2 regions of the Arthrobacter sp. zg-Y1110 genome follow, and region 1 is predicted to be linked to the other one. Evidence: predicted binding sites of a transcription regulator. Region 1 holds the regulator's gene; the other holds the start of a gene.
What was found. The regulator HrcA, encoded in region 1, represses chaperone genes, less so after heat shock. The targets are predictions, from matches to a motif close to TTNGCACTCGNNNNNNNCGAGTGCNAA.

Region 1 (9,748 bases):
CAAGATCGACCTGCCGGCGGCACAGCCGGAGAAGTACGCCGAGGAACTGGCGAAGCTGATCGGCGGCGATCCGGAGGACGTACTGAGGGTTTCCGGCAAGACCGGTGTTGGCGTTGAAGCCCTGCTGGACCAGATTGTCCGCGAGATTCCGGCACCGGTGGGCGACCCCAATGCTCCTGCCCGAGCCATGATCTTCGACTCCGTGTATGACACTTACCGCGGCGTCGTCACCTATGTCCGCGTGATCGATGGTTCGCTGTCCCCGCGTGAACGCATCCAGATGATGTCCACCCGGGCCAGCCATGAACTCCTCGAAATCGGCGTCAGCTCTCCCGAGCCCACCCCGTCCAAGGGCCTGGGCGTCGGTGAGGTGGGCTACCTCATCACCGGTGTGAAGGACGTACGCCTGTCCAAGGTGGGCGACACCGTCACCAACCTCGCGAAGCCGGCCGAGAAGTCACTCGAAGGCTACGCAGATCCCAAACCCATGGTGTTCTCCGGGCTGTACCCCATCGACGGCGCCGACTACCCGGTGCTGCGCGAAGCGCTGGAAAAACTGATGCTCAACGATGCCGCGCTGGTGTACGAACCCGAGACATCCGCGGCCCTGGGCTTCGGCTTCCGTGTGGGTTTCCTGGGCCTGCTGCACTTGGAAATCACCCGTGAACGGCTCGAGCGCGAGTACAACCTGGACCTGATCTCCACCGCCCCCAACGTGGAGTACGAGGTGACGCTCGAAGACAAAAAGGTGGTCACCGTGACCAACCCCAGCGAGTACCCCGAAGGCAAGATCAAAGAGGTCCGCGAGCCGATGGTCTCGGCCACGATCCTGGCGCCGAACGAATTTGTCGGCGCCATCATGGAGCTGTGCCAGTCCCGCCGCGGTGTCCTGGGCGGCATGGACTATCTCTCCGAGGACCGGGTGGAAATCCGGTACCGCCTGCCGCTGGCCGAGATCGTTTTCGACTTCTTTGACATCCTCAAGTCCAAAACCCGCGGCTACGCCTCCCTGGACTGGAAGGCCGACGGCGAACAGGTCGCCGACCTGGTCAAGGTGGACATCCTGCTCCAGGGCGAGCAGGTTGACGCCTTCAGCTCCATCACGCACAAGGACAAGGCCTACGCCTACGGCGTCATGATGACCGGCAAGCTGCGTGAGCTGATCCCGCGGCAGCAGTTCGAGGTGCCCATCCAGGCGGCCATCGGCTCCCGCATCATCGCCCGCGAATCCATCCGCGCCATCCGCAAGGACGTGCTTGCCAAGTGCTACGGCGGCGACATCAGCCGTAAGCGCAAGCTGCTGGAAAAGCAGAAGGAAGGCAAGAAGCGCATGAAGATGGTGGGCCGCGTGGAAGTTCCCCAGGAAGCCTTCGTGGCTGCGCTTTCCTCCGACGAGTCCAAGGACAAATCCAAGAAGTGACACCCAGTGCACTGCCCCTCGGAGACCCGGCACCCGCCGACGGTCTCCTCCCCGCACAGGCCGCGGACGGAGCAGCGGAGCGGAACTTCGGACTGTACGTCCATATTCCGTTCTGCTCCGTCCGCTGCGGCTACTGCGATTTCAACACGTATACGGCCACCGAGCTGGGCGGCGGTGCGTCACAGGCTGCTTACGGCGGCACAGCGGCCCGCGAGGTGGTCTTCGCCGCGGACGCCCTCCGGCGTTCGGGCCTGCCGGAGCGCCGGATGGGCACCGTCTTCTTCGGCGGCGGCACTCCCACGCTGCTCCCGGCGGAGGATCTCGCGCTGATCCTTAGCACCGCCGTCGACCAGTGGGGCCTGGCTCCCGGCGCCGAAGTCACCACCGAAGCGAACCCGGACTCCGTCACGCCGCAGTCCCTGCAGCTGCTTGCCGACGCCGGCTTCACCCGGGTTTCCTTCGGCATGCAGTCCGCCGTGCCGCACGTGCTGGCAGTGCTGGACCGCACACATACGCCGTCGAGGGTTCCGCAGGCCGTGCAGTGGGCGCGCGACGCCGGCCTGCACGTGAGCGTGGACCTCATCTACGGGACCCCCGGGGAGTCCATGGCTGACTGGAAGCACTCGCTCGAAGAGGCGCTGAGCTACGAGCCGGACCACATCTCCGCCTACGCGCTCATCATCGAGGAAGGCACTAAACTCGCCGCACGGATGCGCCGCGGCGAGGTTCCGCCCATCGACGATGACGACCACGCCGACAAATACGTGCTGGCGGATGAAATGATGACCGCCGCCGGGCTGAACTGGTACGAGGTCAGCAACTGGGCCCGCACCCCCGAGGATCAGTGCCGGCACAACCTGGCCTACTGGCGCAGTGATGACTGGTGGGGCGTTGGTCCGGGAGCGCATTCACATGCCGGCGGCGTGCGCTGGTGGAATGCCAAGCATCCCACCGCCTATGCCCAGCGGATCGGCGCGGGGGAGTCGCCCGCCGTCGGACGAGAGACCCTGGATGCCGATACCCGGTACGTGGAAGACGTTATGCTGCGGACCCGGCTCGCCGAAGGCCTGGCACTGGACCGGCTGCGTGAGCCCGGCAGGCTGGCCGTGGCGGGACTCATGGCCGACGGCCTTGTGGATCCGCGCGCTGCGCTGACAGGCAAGGTGATCCTCACCCCGGCGGGCCGGCTGCTGGCCGACGCAGTGGTTCGACGGCTGCTGCCGGACTGAGTCCCGCGGCCGTCCCGGCACACCTGCCCGGACGGCGGCGGCATATCCGCCCTGCGGCGCTACTTGATGCGGCGCAGGTTGAGCGGGTAGCGGTACGGCCGGCCGCGGTTGCACTCGATGCCCGCGATCACCGAGGACACGGCCACGTAGACCCAGATCATGGCATTGAGCACGGCAAAGAAGCCGCCGATCTCGGGAATGAAGGACAGTGCCCAGACCGTCAGGGCAGCAATGCTGGGCGGAAGCGTGAAGTTCAGGGCTTCCTTGGATTCCTGGGCAGTGAACGGACCGCGGTCGCGGAACACCAGGTAAATGATCAGCGACGGAACAAAAGCGAGGATGCCGCCGAAGTGCGCCAGAGTTGCCCACTGCCGGTCTTCGGACGCGGTCAGCGGCAGTGCGTTGGCCGGAGCCCCCTGGTACACGGGACGCTGCGCTCCGCCGTGTTCTTCCGGTCGGGGGCGGTGGTTCTGGCGTGTGTTGGACACGGCGTATATTCCTTTTGGCTCATGGTGACACAGGGTCGGTCCGCTACTACGTATTCCTCAAGAGTACTGGCTCGCGCACTTCCTCACGGAAAGGAAAGAGGCAGTGCGATGCGCGTCTCACCCGGGAACGGTCAGGAAATCGATGACTTCCTCCACCCGTCCGAGCAGTGACGGTTCCAGATCCGCATAGCTGTTCACCTGCCCCAGCAGCTTCTTCCAGCCCATCGCGACGTCGGTGTGGTCCCGGTGCGGCCAGCCCAGTCCCTGCAGGATTCCGGTTTTCCAGTCCAGGTGACGGGGAACCACCGGCCAGGCGGTACGTCCGATCACGGACGGCTTGATGGCCTGCCAGACGTCCACGTACGGATGCCCGACAATCAAGACGTTGCCCGGCCCGCCGGGGGAGGTCATCGCCTCGGCTGCGATGCGCGATTCCTTGGAACCCGGAACCAGATGATCCACCAGGATGCCCAGCCTGCGTCCCGGGCCCGGGGCGAACTCCCGGACCGCGGAGTACAGGTCATCGACGCCGTGGAGGGGCTCGACGACGATCCCTTCCACCCGCAGGTCATCGCCCCAGACCTTCTCCACCAGTTCGGCGTCGTGCTTGCCCTCCACCCAGATGCGGCTGGCCCGGGCGGTGCGGGCGCGCTGGTTGGCGACGCGCACCGAGCCGGACGCCGTCCGGGCCGGTCCTGCCTTGGCTGCCGCCGCGGCCGCGGGCACAACTTCCACCGGCTCGCCCTCGAGCAGGAAGCCGAAGCCCAGTTCGAAGGATTTCTTTTTACCGCGCCGGTCTTCCAGCACCATCAGGTGCAGTCCGCCGGATTTCTCCACGCGTACCACCGCACCAACCCAGCCCGAGGCAACGTCCTCAAGGACCAGGCCGGTTTCGGCGCCGACTTTGCGCAGGACGGTCCGGGCCGGCGCAGTGATGTCCTGCGGACCCCAGGAAAAGCTGGACACGGAAGTTGCCTCACTTACGGTTCTGATCGGGCGGAAACCGCAGCAGGCCACGGGTTCCTCAATGCTAGCAACGCTGCCGATCCGTACTAGACTTGGCACTTGAACACTGTGAGTGCTAAACGTCCGGCGCTCTGCCCATAGGTCACCACGCAGGCCAACACGCAGATCAAAATGCCGATCAAACCGCCGATCAACAGGGAGGGAAAACCATGAGTGAGCCACGCCGACTCGAGGTCCTCCGCGCCATTGTTGAGGACTACGTCCATTCGCGCGAGCCCGTGGGATCCAAGGCACTTGTGGAACGCCATCACCTGGGCGTTTCCTCGGCGACCATCCGCAACGACATGGCCGCCCTTGAGGAAGAGGGGCTGATCACCGCCCCGCACACGTCCGCCGGGCGCATCCCCACCGACAAGGGCTACCGCCTGTTCGTCGACCGGATTTCCGACGTCAAGCCGCTCTCTGCTCCCGAACGCCGCGCCATCCAGTCGCTGTTGGAGGAAGCCGACGACCTCGACGATGTGATGGATCGTACCGTCAGGCTGTTGTCCCAGCTGACCAACCAGGTGGCCGTGGTGCAGTACCCGCATCTGGGCAATGCCAAGGTCCGGCACATTGAATTTGTCCTGCTGGCTCCGGCGCAGGTGCTGGTGGTGCTCATCTCGACCACGGGGCGGGTGGAGCAGCGGGTCATTACCGTTCCGCAGCCGGTGACGGAGCCGGACCTGAGTGACCTGCGCCAGCACTTCCTGACCGCGTTGGCAGGCACGCCGCTGAGCAGCATCACCAGCCAGCTGGCCAATGCCCTTGCAACTGTGCCGGCCGAACGCAGGCGCGTGGGCAACGCCCTGGGCCACTGCCTGGAGCAGCTTGCGGGCATCAACCGCGAGGACCGCATGGTGATGGCAGGGACAGCCAACCTGGCCCGCTCCACTGTAGACTTCCCGCTGACTATCGGTCCCGTGCTCGAAGCGCTCGAGGAACAAGTGGTGATGCTGCGGCTGCTGTCGGAGATGGAACAGGATGCCCGCGGCGTTGCCGTCCGGATCGGGCGGGAGAATCCGTACGGCGGATTGTCGGAAGCGTCTGTGGTGGCTACGGGATACGGTCCCGACGCCACCGCTAAGGTCGGCATTCTCGGTCCCACACGGATGGACTATCCCACCACCATGGCAGCGGTGCGAGCCGTGGCCAGGTACCTGTCCCGAATACTGAACAACTAACGCGGTCCCCAGCAGTTACGGACCCGCCCGCCGGGGAACCGGCGGGAACCCAACCTCCGTCTTCAAAGTTTGAAGGCACGCAATACAGGAAAGCGATGTGCACGAGTGAGCGATCACTACCAGGTTCTGGGTGTCGGACGAGACGCCACCGGTGAAGAAATCAAGAAGGCGTACCGGAAGCTAGCCCGCAAGCTGCACCCGGACGTCAACAACGCTCCGGGTGCCTCGGACGAATTCAAAGCCGTATCGCACGCCTACGAGGTTCTTTCCGATCCGGAAAAACGGCGGATCTACGACACCACGGGCAACGAGAACGGAACCGACAACGGCTTCGGCGGCGGCGGCGGCTTCGGCGCCCAGGGTTTCGGTTTCCAGGACATCTTCGATACCTTCTTCGGCGGCGGCGCCCCGGGTTCAGGACGCGGACCGGCCTCACGCAGCCGCCGCGGACAGGACGCCCTGATCAACGTCCGGATCGACCTCAAGGACGCCGTTTTCGGCACCAACAAGAAGATCGACGTCGACACTGCAGTCGTCTGCCCCACCTGTGACGGTTCCTGCTGCCAGCCCGGCACCTCCCCGCGCACCTGTGACATCTGCCACGGCACCGGTCAGGTCCAGCGGGCGGTCCGCTCCATCCTGGGCCAGGTCATGACCTCGGCACCCTGCGGAACCTGCAACGGCTTCGGCACCGTCATCCCCGACCCCTGCCACGAGTGCTCCGGAGAAGGCCGCGTCCGCAACCGGCGTACCCTGACCATCAAGATTCCGGCCGGCGTTGCCACCGGTACCCGGATCCAGCTTGGCGGACAGGGCGAAGCCGGGATGGCAGGCGGACCCGCCGGCGATCTCTACGTGGAGATCCGGGTCAACAATGACCCGACGTTCCTCCGCGACGGCGATGACCTGCACGCCACGCTCACCATCCCCATGACGGCCGCAGCGCTGGGAACCACCGTTGCACTGGAGACCTTCGACGGCGAACGCGAAATCACCGTCAAGCCCGGCACCCAGTCCGGCGAGGTGTCAGTCCTCAACGACCTGGGCGTCACGCACCTGCGCGGCCACGGCCGCGGCGATCTCCGGGTGCACCTGCACGTGGAGACCCCGCAGAAGCTGGACTCCGAGCAGGAGGAACTGCTCCGCCGCCTCGCCAAGCTGCGCGGTGAGGAATACAGCGAGGGGAAGCTCAACAGCTCAGGCAACGGCGTTTTCGCCAAGCTGCGGGACCGTCTGGGCAACCTCTGAGATGACCAACCCGATTTTCTTCGGTGACCCGGCGCAGGTGGCGGCGGCCGGGCCCGGAGACATCTTCCGTCTTGAGGGTCCGGAGGCGCGGCACGCGGTGTCGGTGAAGCGCCTCGGAGCCGGTGAAAGCGTGGACGTGGTCGACGGCGCCGGGCGCCGGCTCACCGGCACGGTGACGGAAACCGGTGCATCCCTTTTGGAGCTGCGGGTAGCCAACGTCATCGACGAACCGGTTGAGCCCGAACGGTTCCTCCTGGTCCAGGCACTGGCCAAGGGGGACCGGGACGAGCAGGCGGTGGAAGCCGCGACCGAGCTGGGTGTGGACACGGTGATCCCGTGGCAATCCGACCGCAGCATTGTCCGGTGGCGCGCCGAGAAGGCGGTTAAGGGACAGGCCAAATGGCAGGCCCTGACCTTTGCTGCGGCCAAGCAGTCCCGCCGTTCCCGCATCCCTGCGGTGGAGCCTGCGCTGGACAGCCGTGCCCTGCCGGCCAGGCTGGCGGAACTTGACCTCGTCCTTGTCCTTCATGAGGAGGCCGATGTACCGCTGGCGAATGCTGTTCGTGACCTTGGCAAGCGCGGTCCGGACGAGGCCCCCGCCTCCATTGCGGTAGTCGTGGGTCCGGAAGGCGGCATCAGCCCCGCCGAGCTGGAAGCGCTGCGCAGTGTCGGAGCGGTCGCCGTCCGGCTCGGACCGCATGTGCTGCGTTCCTCCACTGCAGGTCCGGCGGCGCTGGCCGTGCTGAATTCGCTGCTCGGCCGCTGGTAGGAAGCCCGGAGGGCTAGCCCTCCGGGTCCTGCTTGGAAGCGGAGACCGTAATGCGCTTGGAATCCCCGGCGGTTTCCTGCCCGTTGTAGTAGACCCGGAGGCTGTATTCGCCCGGGGCTAGGGAAGCAGTGAAGCTGAATTCACCGGTCTTGCCGGGCGCTTTGTCCAGTTGCACGCTGCCGGAAGCCACGGCCCCGGCCGACGGCCTGCCGTCCACTATCGGTTCGGCCCGCCAGTGCAGTTCAGCCGTCTGCGCCACCGCAGTCCCGGTGACCTCGACCTCGGTGCCCCGGATCTGGGATTCCTGCGGATCAATCACCCAGATTGGCGCCACCAGTGCGGGATCCCGGTGCAGGGGCTCCTCCAGGGCTACGTGGCCGAACGCGCGGTACCCCTCTTTGCCGTCGACCAGGATCGCCACGCTGCTTTCCTGGCCTACGGTGGTCAACCCAGCGTTGGCGGCTGCTGCCGTGGCGGTGTAGACCAGCTGCTGAACTGCACGGTGGGCCATGCCCGAGTCGAGGGAGCCCTTGAACGCGTCCGAGGAGATGTCCACGGTAATGACGTTCTTGCTGGAAATGGATGCGGTGACGCTGTCAGCCGGGTGCCAGGGAGTGAAGTAGTCCTGGTCCAGCGGTTGGTCCGCCGTCATGGCCTGAACTGCCTCGCCGATGGGATCACCGGTGTTGTCCGAGGAAAGGAACTCACGGTAAAGACTGACCGTCGAGTCATTCCGTCCCAGCCAGTACACCGGCATGAGCGTTCCGACGGAACTCGCTTCCGCCGGCGGGGAGACCGTCATCGGAGCTGCTGCGGAGGCGTCTGAGCCGTCGAAGGATGACGGCATCGTGATGGTGGGATTCTCGGCGACGACGCCGCATCCACCCAGCCCCAGTGCAGCCGCGGCCAATAGGGAACCGGCCAGGAAATACCGCTGGCGAAGCCCTCGGAGACTGGACGTTGCGTTGTTGGATCCGGCGTCCATCTATCCTCCTCTGGGGTAACTCGAAAACGTACGTCTTCAACCTTTGCACATGCTTTGGTGCCCTTCCGTGCCGTGGGCGGGCCAGCGCCCGGACTGAAACACGATTGAGACATCACCGTTGCGGGGCCGAGATAAAACCCGATGCTGTTCCGTTCGCAGGGGAGAGCATCAAGTAAGATTTAGGTAGCGTGCGCTGCGCGGCGCGTCGTCCGGGTCCCGGGAAATAATCGGCTGTACCGGGGCGTTTACTTTGCCGGACGGATAGCCGGACCAACCGTCACCACCGTAAAAAGTTCGATGAACTTTAAAAACCAGACTCTATAAGGGGCGATGAAAGGCCTGAAAGGGCCGTCTATATGACCGAATCTTCAATGGAAATCGGCACCATTCGGCTGGACAACCAGACAATAGTCTTTGACTCGACGGAGCACATGGTCCAGTCGCTGGGTGCCAATGATGAGGCGCTCAGGATCATTGAGACGGCAAATCCCGAGGTAAGCCTGATGGTGCGGGGCAACGAACTGTCCGTGTCCGGCCCCGCGGCGGAGGTGGAACAGACCGTACGCCTGGTCAACGAAGTCCGTGTACTGGCCCGCCACCAGACCCGCGTCACGCCGCAGGTCCTCGAGCAGCTGATCAGCATGCTCAAGGACCAGAGCACCCACCGCCCGGCCGATGTCCTGACGCAGAACATCCTCTCCACCCGGGGGAAGACCATTCGGCCCAAGACCCTGAACCAGAAGAACTACGTGGATGCGATTGACCGCAACACAGTTGTTTTCGGCATCGGTCCTGCGGGCACCGGCAAGACGTACCTGGCGATGGCCAAGGCGGTGCAGGCCCTGCAGCAAAAAGAGGTCAACCGGATCATCCTCACCCGACCGGCAGTGGAAGCGGGGGAGCGGCTCGGCTTCCTTCCGGGCACGCTGAGCGACAAGATCGACCCGTACCTGCGGCCGCTCTACGACGCCCTTCACGACATGATGGACCCCGAATCGATTCCCCGCCTGATGGCCGCCGGCACCATTGAGGTGGCGCCCCTGGCCTACATGCGCGGCCGGACGCTCAATGACGCGTTCATCATCCTCGATGAAGCCCAGAACACCACGCCCGAGCAGATGAAGATGTTCCTCACCCGTCTCGGCTTCGGCTCGAAGATGGTCGTCACCGGCGATGTTACCCAGGTGGACCTGCCCGGCGGCACCGCCTCCGGCCTGCGGATTGTCCACGACATCCTGGGCGGCATCGACGACGTCGCATTCTCGGAACTGCAGGCAGTGGACGTTGTCCGGCACCGCCTGGTCAGTGACATTGTCACGGCCTACAGCGAATGGGACGAGGTCCGGCGCTCCGACGCAGCCCGCGCCGACGGCGGCCGGTCCAACGGCGGCGCCCGGTCCAACGACGGCGGCCGGTCCAA
Region 2 (11,469 bases), 730 kb from region 1:
GGGCGCCTTCGGCGTACACGCTGGAGGGGCCGCCGGAGAGAATAATGGCAGCTGGGTTCTTGGCGAGCAGCTGCTCGGTGCTGTAGGTGTGGGGAACCACCTCGGAGTAGACATCTGCTTCGCGCACCCGGCGGGCAATCAACTGGGCGTACTGCGCTCCGTAGTCCACTACAAGGACGGGCCGCTCTTCAATGGGATCTGTCGCGGGATTAGTCACGTTTCAAGGATAGTCGGCCCGCCCCCGGCCATGCACACCGTGCCGGTTCCGCCGGCTGCGGGCAACCGGCGGAACCCTCTCCCCTAGTAGCGCTTGGCCGCTTCAGGGTGCGCTTCGAGCTCTGCCAGGACCTGTTTGTGGATTCGGCCTTCGACCACAAAGGAGAGGAACGGCACAACGCCGCCGAGCGCAATCAGGATGAACTTGGAGAACGGCCAGCGCATCAGCTGCCACAGCCGGAAGTCGGAGAGCAGGTACACCACGTACATCCAGCCGTGCAGGATGAGCACGCCGATGGAGAGGTTGACGCTGCCGACGATGATCTCCGTGTCAAAGCCGTACTTGGCGATCATCTCCACGACGAGGGCGAGCAGCAGCACGCCGGTCACGTAGGAAAAGACCTTGTAGAACTTCAGGGCCGAACGAATCTGGGCATGGGTGCCGCCGAACCGGCGCTTCTTTTTCCTCGGTGCCTTGGCGGTGCTTGCGGATTCGCTCACTTGGTTACCTCACTGCTGGGATGATCGTTGTCGGGTTCGGTTGCGTCGGTGGAGTCGTCGTCGTACTCGTCCTCATAGTCGTCGTCCTCGAGGCTGCGGTTGTGCTCGTCGGCGACCAGGCGCCACCACAGGAAGACGGAGAAGCCTGCGAAGACGATCCACTCAAGGGCGTAGAAAATGTTGAGCCAGTTGACCGGGGTTTCCTCCGGCTGGGCACTCACCACCACGGTTTCCATGCCGCCGGCGTCCACAGCGGCGCCGTCGACGGTGATTTCCGAAGCCGTGACGAACGCCGAGTAGGCGGGCGCGTCCCAGAGGTTGATCAGTTCGGCGGTGGAAAGCGCGGTAACCCGGCCGTCCTCGGGGGTCGCGGGCAGCGGGGCCTCGGAAGGCAGCAGGCGCCCGACGACGACGGCCTCGCCGGCGGGTGGGGTCGTGACGTCTTCCGGTTCGGAGACCCAGCCGCGGACCACCGGAATGAATTCGCCCGAGGGTGCGCCGTCGACGTTGAAGGCGGTGACCGCCCAGTAGCCCATCTCGCCGTCCTGGAGCCGCTCCTGAACGAGGACGGACTTGTCCGGATCGAAGGACCCCGTGAAGGAAACCATCTGGTCCGCTTCGGTTTCATACATCGGCTTACCCGGGGTGAAGGCCTCGGTCAGCGGCCGGACGTCCTCGGTGGCGCGGGGCTCGCCGGACTCCTCCGATTCGGCACTGGAAAACTGCCATTGGCTCAACAGCACAAAGACCGTCGAGATGACCAGGGCAAAGAGCAGGCCGGCGATCCAACGCGGCTGCAGGGCAGTTTTGAGCACTCGTTAACGGTACTTCGTCAAGCTGTAGAAAACCCAATGCCGGTATGCGGCCGCTTCAGTGGTCAAAAAAGACCAGGGATGAATTGATCAGCTCGGCAATCACCTCTGCGTCATTGGCCCGGCGCAGGGAATCCCGGAAGGACGGCCGGAACAGGGACCGGGCCAGCGTGGCAAGGACTTCCAGGTGCTGCGAGAAGGAGGCCGCCGGCGTGGCAATGAGCAGGATCACGGTCGCCGGACCGTCGGCTGCTCCGAAATCCACGCTGTGGCCGTAGCGGGTGATGCCCACTGCGATCGAGGTTTCGTGCACGTATTCGCTGCGGGCATGCGGGAGACCGATCCCGCCCGGCAGGCCGGTGGCCATTTGGTGCTCCCTGGCGTGAACCTGTTCGAGGAAACCCTCCAGGTTGCTGATCCGGCCGGCGCGGTACAACCGTTCGGCCAGCTGGGCGGCGGCATCGTACCTGTCTGCCGCCTCCATGCCGAGGATCACTATCCCGGGGTCGGTCAGGACCGCCCCGGCTTCGTTCAGGGTGAGCTCTTCGGCCGGGGCCGGTTCCAAGGGGTGTTCAGTGTTCGGGGACAGGTGTTCGTTCAAGGGGCTTTCTGCATTTCCGTTAGTCCGTGGTGCCGCACTAGATGCGCGGTGCTATGTCCTCGGCCGCCAGGCGGGCGGTGTCGGCGCTCTTGTCATCCGGCTGTTCCTGGCTGCGGCGTTCCGCGTCGACGCGTGCAAGGTAGTGGGCGACTTCGCTCTCCACGCGGTCAAGGTCCCAGCCCAGCAGCGGCGCCATCAGTTCGGCCACCACCGGTGCGGCCGAGACGCCCCGGTCAAAGGTTTCGATGGAGATCCGGGTCCGCCGGGCGAGGACGTCCTCGACATGCCGGGCACCTTCGTGCGTGGTGGCATACACGGCTTCCGCGCGCAGGTAGTCGTCGGCGCCGGGCAGCGGTTCCGCGAGCGTCGGGTCCGCCTTGATGAGCTCGAGCAGGTCGTCGCTCATGGAGCCGTAGCGGTTGAGCAGATGCTCTACCCGCACCACGTGCACCCCGTACTCGTCGGCGGTGCGGTGCCTGCGGTTCCATGCTGCTTTGTAGCCCACCGCGCCCAGGAGGGGGATGGTCTGCGTGCAGCTCTCGGGAACCTTTTCATCCAGTGCCCGGGCTGCCTCATCCACGGCGTCCTTGGCCATGACCCGGTAGGTGGTCCATTTACCGCCGGCAACCACCACGAGTCCCGGCACCGGGTGGGCCACCACGTGTTCACGCGAGAGTTTGGCAGTGGAGTCGTTTTCCCCGGCCAGCAGCGGCCGCAGTCCCGCATAGACCCCTTCCACGTCCTCCCGTGTCAGCGGCGTCTTCAGCACCAGGTTCACATGCTCGAGGATGTAGTCGATGTCCGCCGAGGTGGCCGCCGGGTGGGCCTTGTCCAGGTTCCAGTCCGTGTCGGTGGTGCCGATAATCCAGTGCCGCCCCCACGGGATCACGAAGAGCACGGATTTTTCCGTCCGCAGGATCATGCCGACGGTGGACTGGATCCGGTCCTTGGGAACCACCAGGTGGACGCCCTTGGACGCGCGGACCTTCAGCTGCCCGCGGTCGGTCACCATGGCCTGGGTTTCATCCGTCCAGACGCCGGTGGCATTGACCACCTGGCTTGCCGCGATGTCGAACTCGCTGCCGGTTTCCTGGTCGCGGACGCGGGCCCCGACCACGCGTTCGCCCTCGCGCAGGAAGTCGACGACGGCGAGCCGGTTGACCACTGCGGCACCGTAATGCGCGGCTGTGCGGACCATGTTGGCCACGTACCGGGCGTCGTCCACCTGGCCGTCGTAGTAGCGGATGGCACCCACCATGGCGTCATCCTTCAGGCTCGGCGCCATCCGCAGTGTCTGGCTCCGGGTCAGGTGCTTCTGCATGGGCACCCCGCGGGAGTTCCCGGAGGTCATGCCCATGGTGTCGTACAGGAAGATGCCGGCGCCCACGTACGGCCGCTCGATGAACCGCTTGGTCAGCGGGTACAGGAACGCCACGGGCTTCACCAGGTGCGGGGCGATCCGCTGCAGCAGCAGCCCCCGTTCCTTCAACGCCTCCTGGACCAACGCGAAATCGAGCATCTCCAGATAGCGCAGGCCGCCGTGGATGAGCTTGGAGGACCGCGACGACGTTCCCGACGCCCAGTCCCGGGCCTCCACCATGCCTACCTTCAGCCCGCGCGTCACCGCGTCCAGCGCGGCGCCGGCGCCCACCACGCCGCCGCCGACGATCAGGATGTCCAGCTCATTGCCCGGCGCGGTGGTTGCCCGGAGCTTGTCCATGGCATCTGTCCGGTACTCGGGGCTCAGGGCGTCTGCAGTCATGGTCCAGGTTCCTCTCTAGGGTCCTGCCGTAGCTGCGTCCACTCTATGGGCTGGGCGCCGGTATTTACAGGCTGTACTGGTAGGGCGACACCAGCACTTCGATGCGCTGGAACGCTTTCAGGTCCGAGTAGCCGGTGGTGGCCATTGCCCGGCGCAGCGCACCCATGAGGTTGGAGGTGCCGTTGGTGTGGTGGGACGGCCCCCAAAGGACCTCTTTCAACGGTCCGACGGTGTCCAGCCGGACCCTGTCGCCGCGCGGCAGCTCGCTGTGGTGTGCTTCCTGCCCCCAGTGCCAGCCCTGGCCCGGTGCCTCTTCGGCTCGGGCCAGCGCGGAACCGAGCATCACGGCGTCGGCGCCCATAGCGAAGGCCTTGATGATGTCGCCGCTGGTGCCCATGCCGCCGTCGGCGATCACGTGCACGTACCGTCCGCCGGACTCGTCCATGTAGTCCCGGCGGGCCTCGGCGATGTCGGAGATGGCCGTGGCCATGGGCGCGTGGATGCCCAGCGCACGCCGGGTGGTAGTGGTCGCGCCGCCGCCGAACCCGACGAGGACGCCGGCCGCGCCGGTCCGCATCAGGTGCAGGGCCGGGGTGTAGCCGGCGGCTCCGCCGACGATCACCGGAACATCAAGTTCGTAGATGAACTGCTTCAGGTTCAGTGGTTCCACGGTCTTGGACACGTGCTCGGCCGAAACGGTGGTGCCGCGGATAACGAAGACATCGACGCCGGCGGCGAGGACGGTCTTGTAGAACTCCTGGGTGCGCTGCGGGGTGAGCGAGCCGGCAACGGTCACGCCGGCGTCGCGCATTTCGGCCAGGCGGGAGCTGATCAGGTCGGCCTGGATCGGTGCGTTGTAGATTTCCTGCAGGCGGCGGGTGGCGGCGGGGTTGAAGTTGTCGCTGCTGAGGGCGGCGATTTCGTCCAGCAGAGGTTCCGGATTCTCGTACCGGGTCCACAGGCCCTCGAGGTTCAGCACGCCGAGTCCGCCGAGCCTGCCGAGGGCAATGGCTGAAGCCGGAGACATCACCGAGTCCATCGGGGCGCCGATGACCGGCATCTCGAACTGGTAGGCATCGATCTGCCAGTTGATCGACACATCCTGGGGGTCGCGGGTGCGCCGCGAGGGCACAATCGCCACGTCATCCAGGGAGTAGGCTCTGCGCCCATGCTTGCCACGGCCAATTTCTATCTCGTTACTCACGTTCCCTAGGTTATCCCAGTGCGCGGCGTCGGCCCGAAAGCTCCCGGGTATCGGGCCGTTGTAAGTACGGACCGGGCCCTTAAACCCCAAGGGCAGCCCCTGCGCAGTACGCAGGGGCTGCCCTTGGCAGGTAAGACGGGTTAGCGGCGTCCGTAGTTCGGTGCCTCGGCCGTCATCATGATGTCGTGCGGGTGGGATTCCTTCAGCCCGGCCGGGGTGATCCGGACAAACTTACCCTTCGCCTTCAGCTCTTCAATGGTGCGTGCACCCGTGTAGAACATGGTCTGGCGCAGGCCGCCGACCAGCTGGTGCGCCACGGCGGAAAGCGGTCCGCGGTAGGGCACCTGGCCTTCAATGCCTTCCGGAATCAGCTTCTCGTCGCTGGGGACGTCGGCCTGGAAGTACCGGTCCTTGGAGTAGGAGGTGTTCTTGCCCCGGGACTGCATGGCCCCGAGCGACCCCATGCCGCGGTAGGACTTGAACTGCTTGCCGTTGACGAAGACCAGGTCGCCCGGGCTTTCCGCGGAGCCTGCCAGCAGGCCGCCAAGCATTACGGTGTCGGCGCCGGCCACGATGGCCTTGCCGATGTCGCCCGAGTACTGCAGGCCGCCGTCGGCGATCAGCGGGACGCCCGCCGGGATGGCTGCCTTGGAAGCTTCGTAGATGGCGGTGATCTGCGGGACGCCCACTCCGGCAACTACGCGGGTGGTGCAGATGGAACCCGGCCCCACGCCTACCTTGACGGCGTCGGCACCGGCGTCGATCAGGGCCTGGGCGCCTTCGCGGGTGGCTGCCTGTCCGCCGATGATGTCCACGTGCGCGGCAGCCGGGTCCTTCTTGAGGCGGGCAATCATTTCCAGCACGCCCGCACTGTGGCCGTTGGCGGTGTCCACCACGAGGATGTCGACGCCGGCCTCGACCATGGACATGGCCCGCTCGTAGCCGTCGCCGAAGAAGCCGATGGCGGCACCGACGCGCAGGCGGCCCTCGTCATCCTTGGTGGCCAGCGGGTACTGCTCGGCCTTGTCGAAGTCCTTGACGGTGATCAATCCCTGCAGCTTGCCGGCGTCGTCCACCAGCGGCAGTTTCTCGATCCGGTTCTTGCCCAGCAGCTCCATGGTTTCTGCGGCGCTGATGCCCACCCGGCCGGTGATGAGCGGCATGCGGGTCATGACCTCTTCGACCTTGCGGCTTGGGTAGTCGGCACGCGGAATGAAGCGGGTGTCGCGGTTGGTGACAATGCCCAGCAGGGTGTTTTCGGTATCCACCACCGGCAGGCCCGAAACACGGAAATGCGCACAGAGGTCGTCGAGTTCCTGCAGGGTGGCGTCGGGGGAAATCGTCACCGGGTTGGTGATCATGCCGGATTCGCTGCGCTTGACCCGGTCAACATGCTCCGCCTGGTCGGCAATGGAGAGGTTCCGGTGGATCACGCCGAGGCCGCCCTGCCGGGCCATGGCGATGGCCATGCGGGATTCGGTGACCGTGTCCATCGCGGCGGAAAGCAGCGGGGTCTGCACGGTGATGCGCTTGGACAGCCGGGAACTGGTGTCGGCTTCAGAGGGAATGACATCCGTCGGGCCAGGCAGCAGGAGGACGTCGTCGTAGGTCAGGCCGACGAAGCCGAACGGATCGTGTTCTGGGTACTGCTGACTCAAAGCTGCGCCTCTTTCGGGGATGAGAGGAAGGAAAAGGCCCGATTTAGCCTGTACCTATCGTAAAGCGAAAGCGGGCCCGCCCCTATTCCTCCCCGAAGGTATCTGCCGCCTGTGAGGGATGCCACGGCAGAAAGCAAAGGCCCCGCCCCGGAAACGGGTTCCGGAGGCGGGGCCGAGGCCGATTTCCGCACGTGAGGCGCGGATCAGGGCTGATTAGTGCTGGTGACCGTGGTCGTTGTCCTCTTCGGCCGGCTTCTCCACCACGAGGGCTTCGGTGGTGAGCACCAGCGAAGCGATCGAGGCGGCGTTGCGCAGGGCCGAGCGGGTGACCTTGACCGGGTCGATGATGCCGGCGGCAATGAGGTCTTCGTACTCGCCGGTGGCGGCGTTGAAGCCGTGGTTGACTTCCAGCTCACCAACCTTGGCAACGACGACCATACCTTCGGAACCGGCATTCTCGGCGATCCAGCGCAGCGGCTGTGCCAGTGCACGGCGGACCAGGCCGACGGCGGTGGCGGCGTCGCCCTGCAGCTTCGTCACCTCCGGATCGGTGTCCAGTGCGCGGGCAGCGTGGACCAGCGCGGAACCGCCGCCGGCCACAATGCCCTCTTCGAGTGCGGCACGGGTGGAGGAAACGGCATCTTCGATACGGTGCTTCTTTTCCTTCAGCTCCACCTCGGTGGCTGCACCAACGCGGATGACGCCGATGCCGCCGGACAGCTTGGCGAGGCGTTCCTGCAGCTTCTCGCGGTCCCAGTCCGAATCGGTGCGCTCGATCTCGGCACGGATCTGTGCCACGCGGTCGGCGACGTCGGCTTCGGAGCCGGTGCCGTCAACAATCGTGGTGTTGTCCTTGGTGACCGTGATGCGGCGGGCGGAGCCCAGCACCTCAAGGCCAACCTGGTCCAGCTTCAGGCCGAGGTCGGGGCTGACCACCTGGGCGCCGGTGAGGGTCGCGATGTCCTGCATCATTGCCTTGCGGCGGTCACCGAAGCCCGGAGCCTTGACGGCGACGACGTTCAGGGTGCCGCGGATCTTGTTGACCACCAGGGTGGACAGGGCTTCCCCGTCTACGTCTTCGGCGATGATGAACAGCGGCTTGGAGGTCTGCAGAGCCTTTTCCAGCAGCGGCAGGAACTCGGCGACGGAGGAGATCTTGCCGGAGTTGATCAGGATCAGCGCGTCTTCGAGGACGGCTTCCTGGCGCTCCGGGTCGGTCACGAAGTACGGCGAGAGGTAGCCCTTGTCGAACTGCATGCCCTCGGTGATGGCCAGCTCGGTCTGCGTCGAGGAGGACTCCTCGATCGTGATGACGCCGTCCTTGCCGACGGTGTCGAAGGCCTGGGCCAGCAGCTCGCCGATCTCGGTGCTCTGCGCGGAGATTGCCGCAACGTGGGCAACCTGGTTGCCTTCAACTTCCTTGGCGTTCTCCAGCAGGCGCTTGGCTACCGCGTCAACGGACACCTCGATGCCGCGCTTGAGCTGCCCGGGGGCAGCACCGGCGGCAACGTTGCGCAGGCCTTCCTTGACCAGGGCCTGTGCCAGCACGGTGGCCGTGGTGGTGCCGTCGCCGGCAACATCGTTGGTCTTGGTGGCTACTTCCTTGGCCAGCTGTGCACCGAGGTTCTCGTACGGGTCGTCCAGCTCAATTTCGCGGGCAATCGTGACGCCGTCGTTGGTGATGGTGGGAGCGCCCCAGGTCTTGGCCAGGACGACGTTGCGGCCGCGCGGGCCGAGGGTCACCTTGACCGTGTTGGCGAGCTTATCGACGCCTGCTTCGAGCGAGCGACGGGCGGAGTCATTGAACTCCAACTGCTTTGCCATGTGTGTGTCCTTTCCGACAACTACATCTGCACCTACATCAGAAAACCCCGGCCAGAATCGTGGCCGGGGTTTTCCAGGGGAACTACTTTACGACGACGGCCAGCACGTCGCGGGCGGACAGCACCAGGTATTCCTGGCCGCCGTGCTTGACTTCGGTTCCGCCGTACTTGGAGTAAATGACTACGTCGCCTTCGGCAACGTCAACCGGGATGCGGTTGCCGTTGTCATCAACGCGGCCGGGTCCAACTGCAACTACTTCACCCTCCTGGGGCTTTTCCTTTGCAGTGTCCGGGATTACCAGGCCGGAAGCAGTGGTCTGCTCGGCTTCGAGGGGGCGGACAACAATACGATCCTCAAGGGGCTTAATAGAGACCGACACTCGGGCTCTCCTTTGCGTAGTTTCTAACGGAATGGGGCCGTTGGTCTGGCGCTGGCCGTCGTCGCGGTGCCGGTTCGCGCTTTCCCTTCGGGAGTTAGCACCCTCACGTTCGGAGTGCTAACTCAGACTTTATGCAACGGTTAGCACTCGGTCAAGGTGAGTGCCAGCGTGCGCCGCCTGCCCGCCCCTCTCCCCCGTACTGGCGGGCAGGTAAATGAAGAACGGGATTTGCTTAGGTTCTCCTAACCGGGATAGTTTTCATCTGCGCACCATTAGAAAACATTTCTGTGACCTAATCCCCGGATTGGCACATCGACTCTCACCGGAGCCCCCATGATCACCAAGTCCCGCCTGCTGGCCGGAACCGCCCTTGTGTCCCTCCTCGCGCTCAGCGCCTGCTCCACTGAAGCAGCAGAGGCGGACGTCGAGTCCGCACAGGCCTCAACCGTGACGGTCGAGCACGCCCAGGGAAGCACCGAAGTTCCGGTGAACCCGGAGACCGTGTACACCTTCGACCTCGGCGCCCTCGACACCATGGATGCCCTCGACATTGACGTCGACGGCGTGCCTGCCGCCAACTTCCCTCAGAGCCTCTCCCAGTACGGCGCCGAAGAGATCACCAAGATCGGCAGCATGAAGGAGCCCGACTTCGAAGCGATCAACGCCGGCGCTCCGGACCTGATCATCATTTCCGGCCGGGTTGCCGATTCTTACGAAGAATTAAGCAAGATTGCCCCCACCATCGACCTCAGCGTCGATAACGCCGATTCCTGGAACTCCTTCAAGGAAAACACCCAGACCCTCGGCACGATCTTCGAAAAGGAAGACCTGGTTGAAGAGAAGCTGGGCGCCCTTGAAGGCAAGGTCGAAGACACCAAGGAACTGGCCGCCGACGCCGGCAACGGCCTGATCGTTATGACCAGCGGCGGGGAAATGACCGCCTACGGCGCAGGCTCGCGGTTCGGCATCATCCACGACGTCCTGGGCCTGGAACCGGCCGCCGAAGTCAAGGGCGAAGGTAAGCACGGCGAATCCGTTTCCTTCAACTACATTGCGGATACCAATCCGGACCACCTGTTCGTCATTGACCGCGACGTAGCCGTCGGCACCTCCGGCGAAGCCGCCTCCGCCGTGCTCGACAACGATCTGGTCAAGAGCACCAAGGCTGCCCAGAACGGAAACATCACCATGCTGGACTCCGCCAGCTGGTACCTGGTCGGATACGGCCTGAACAACGTGGACACCATGGTTAACACCGTCCACGACGCTCTCTAGCCGCCCCTCTGCGCTCCGTGGCCCGGCACCGTCAGTGCCGGGCCACGGAGGAACTGGATACCGAAACATGACTGCCCCCGCCGTGCCGGCAAAGAAACCGGCCCCCGCGTCCGCCGCCGCTCCCCCGGAACGGCGGCGCTTTGTGCGTTCAACCGCCGCACTGGTCCTAGGGGTCTGCGTTGTGGTGCTGCTGGCGGCCGTCAGCCTTTTCGTCGGCGTCGGTGACCTTTCGCTCGCCTCGCTGCTGTCCGGGGATCCCACCACGCACATGCTGTTCTGGGTCAGCCAGCTCCCCCGCACGCTGAGTATTGTCCTGGCGGGCATGGCCCTGAGCGTGGCCGGGCTGATCATGCAGCTGATGGCCCGGAACAAGTTCGTGGAACCCTCCACCGTCGGCACGGTGGAGTCGGCCCAGCTGGGGATCCTGGCGGTGACCGTGCTGCTGCCGGGCGCCTCCATGTTCCTGAAGATGTCCACGGCTTCGGTCTTCGCCGCTGCAGGAACCGCACTCTTCCTGCTCATCCTGCGCCGGATCCCGCTGCGCAACACCCTGATCGTTCCCCTGGTGGGCATCATGCTCGGCGGCGTGATTTCCGCCGTCACCACTTTCTTCGCCTACCGCACCGACCTCCTCCAGACGCTGAACAGCTGGATGATCGGCGACTTCTCCGGCGTCCTGCGCGGCCGCTACGAACTGCTCTGGATTGTCGGCGCCCTGACCCTGATCGGCTACCTGGCCGCGGACCGTTTCACGGTTGCCGGCATGGGGCAGGACTTCACCACCAACCTCGGCCTGAACTACAACCGGGTCATGGCGCTCGGACTGGTGATCGTCTCGCTCATCAGCGCCGTGGTGGTAGTCAGCGTCGGCTCCATCCCGTTCCTGGGCCTGATCGTGCCCAACCTGGTGTCCCTGCTGATCGGTGACAACGTCCGCCGCGCGGTGCCCTGGGTCGCCGTCTTCGGAGCGGGCTTCGTCCTGCTCTGCGACATCATCGGACGCACCATCCGCTACCCGTATGAAATCCCGGTGGGTGTAGTGGTTTCCGCCGTAGGCAGCGTCATCTTCCTGTACCTCCTCCTACGCAAGCGCGGTTCCCATGCCTGATCCATCCACCAGCGCACTGCCCGCAGCACTTACCGAGCACCGCCGGCGTCCCGTCCGGACCGTTCCAGCCCGCTTCTGGATCATCACCCTGGGCCTGGTCGCGGCGGCACTGGTTGCGGTGTTCATGAC

Region 2: groES (co-chaperone GroES) is a predicted target of HrcA. The motif match lies at 9,098-9,124, and genes of this name have one in related genera.

Annotation. Positions count from the first base shown of each region.
Region 1 covers NZ_CP104272.1:1,946,892-1,956,639, reverse strand. Annotated here, with positions in the region: gene lepA (translation elongation factor 4) at 1-1,420, shown strand, start outside; gene hemW (radical SAM family heme chaperone HemW) at 1,417-2,649, shown strand; gene N2K99_RS09075 (DUF4870 domain-containing protein) at 2,709-3,137, opposite strand; gene N2K99_RS09070 (DUF3097 family protein) at 3,255-4,103, opposite strand; gene hrcA (heat-inducible transcriptional repressor HrcA) at 4,313-5,326, shown strand; gene dnaJ (molecular chaperone DnaJ) at 5,432-6,574, shown strand; gene N2K99_RS09055 (16S rRNA (uracil(1498)-N(3))-methyltransferase) at 6,576-7,343, shown strand; gene N2K99_RS09050 (GerMN domain-containing protein) at 7,357-8,328, opposite strand; gene N2K99_RS09045 (PhoH family protein) at 8,700-9,748, shown strand, end outside.
Region 2 covers NZ_CP104272.1:2,679,020-2,690,488, forward strand. Annotated here, with positions in the region: gene guaA (glutamine-hydrolyzing GMP synthase) at 1-217, opposite strand, end outside; gene N2K99_RS12465 (DUF3817 domain-containing protein) at 301-717, opposite strand; gene N2K99_RS12470 (SURF1 family protein) at 714-1,532, opposite strand; gene N2K99_RS12475 (PTS sugar transporter subunit IIA) at 1,588-2,013, opposite strand; gene N2K99_RS12480 (glycerol-3-phosphate dehydrogenase/oxidase) at 2,168-3,892, opposite strand; gene N2K99_RS12485 (GuaB3 family IMP dehydrogenase-related protein) at 3,957-5,096, opposite strand; gene guaB (IMP dehydrogenase) at 5,237-6,754, opposite strand; gene groL (chaperonin GroEL) at 6,968-8,578, opposite strand; gene groES (co-chaperone GroES) at 8,661-8,957, opposite strand; gene N2K99_RS12505 (siderophore ABC transporter substrate-binding protein) at 9,291-10,232, shown strand; gene N2K99_RS12510 (ABC transporter permease) at 10,300-11,340, shown strand; gene N2K99_RS12515 (iron chelate uptake ABC transporter family permease subunit) at 11,333-11,469, shown strand, end outside.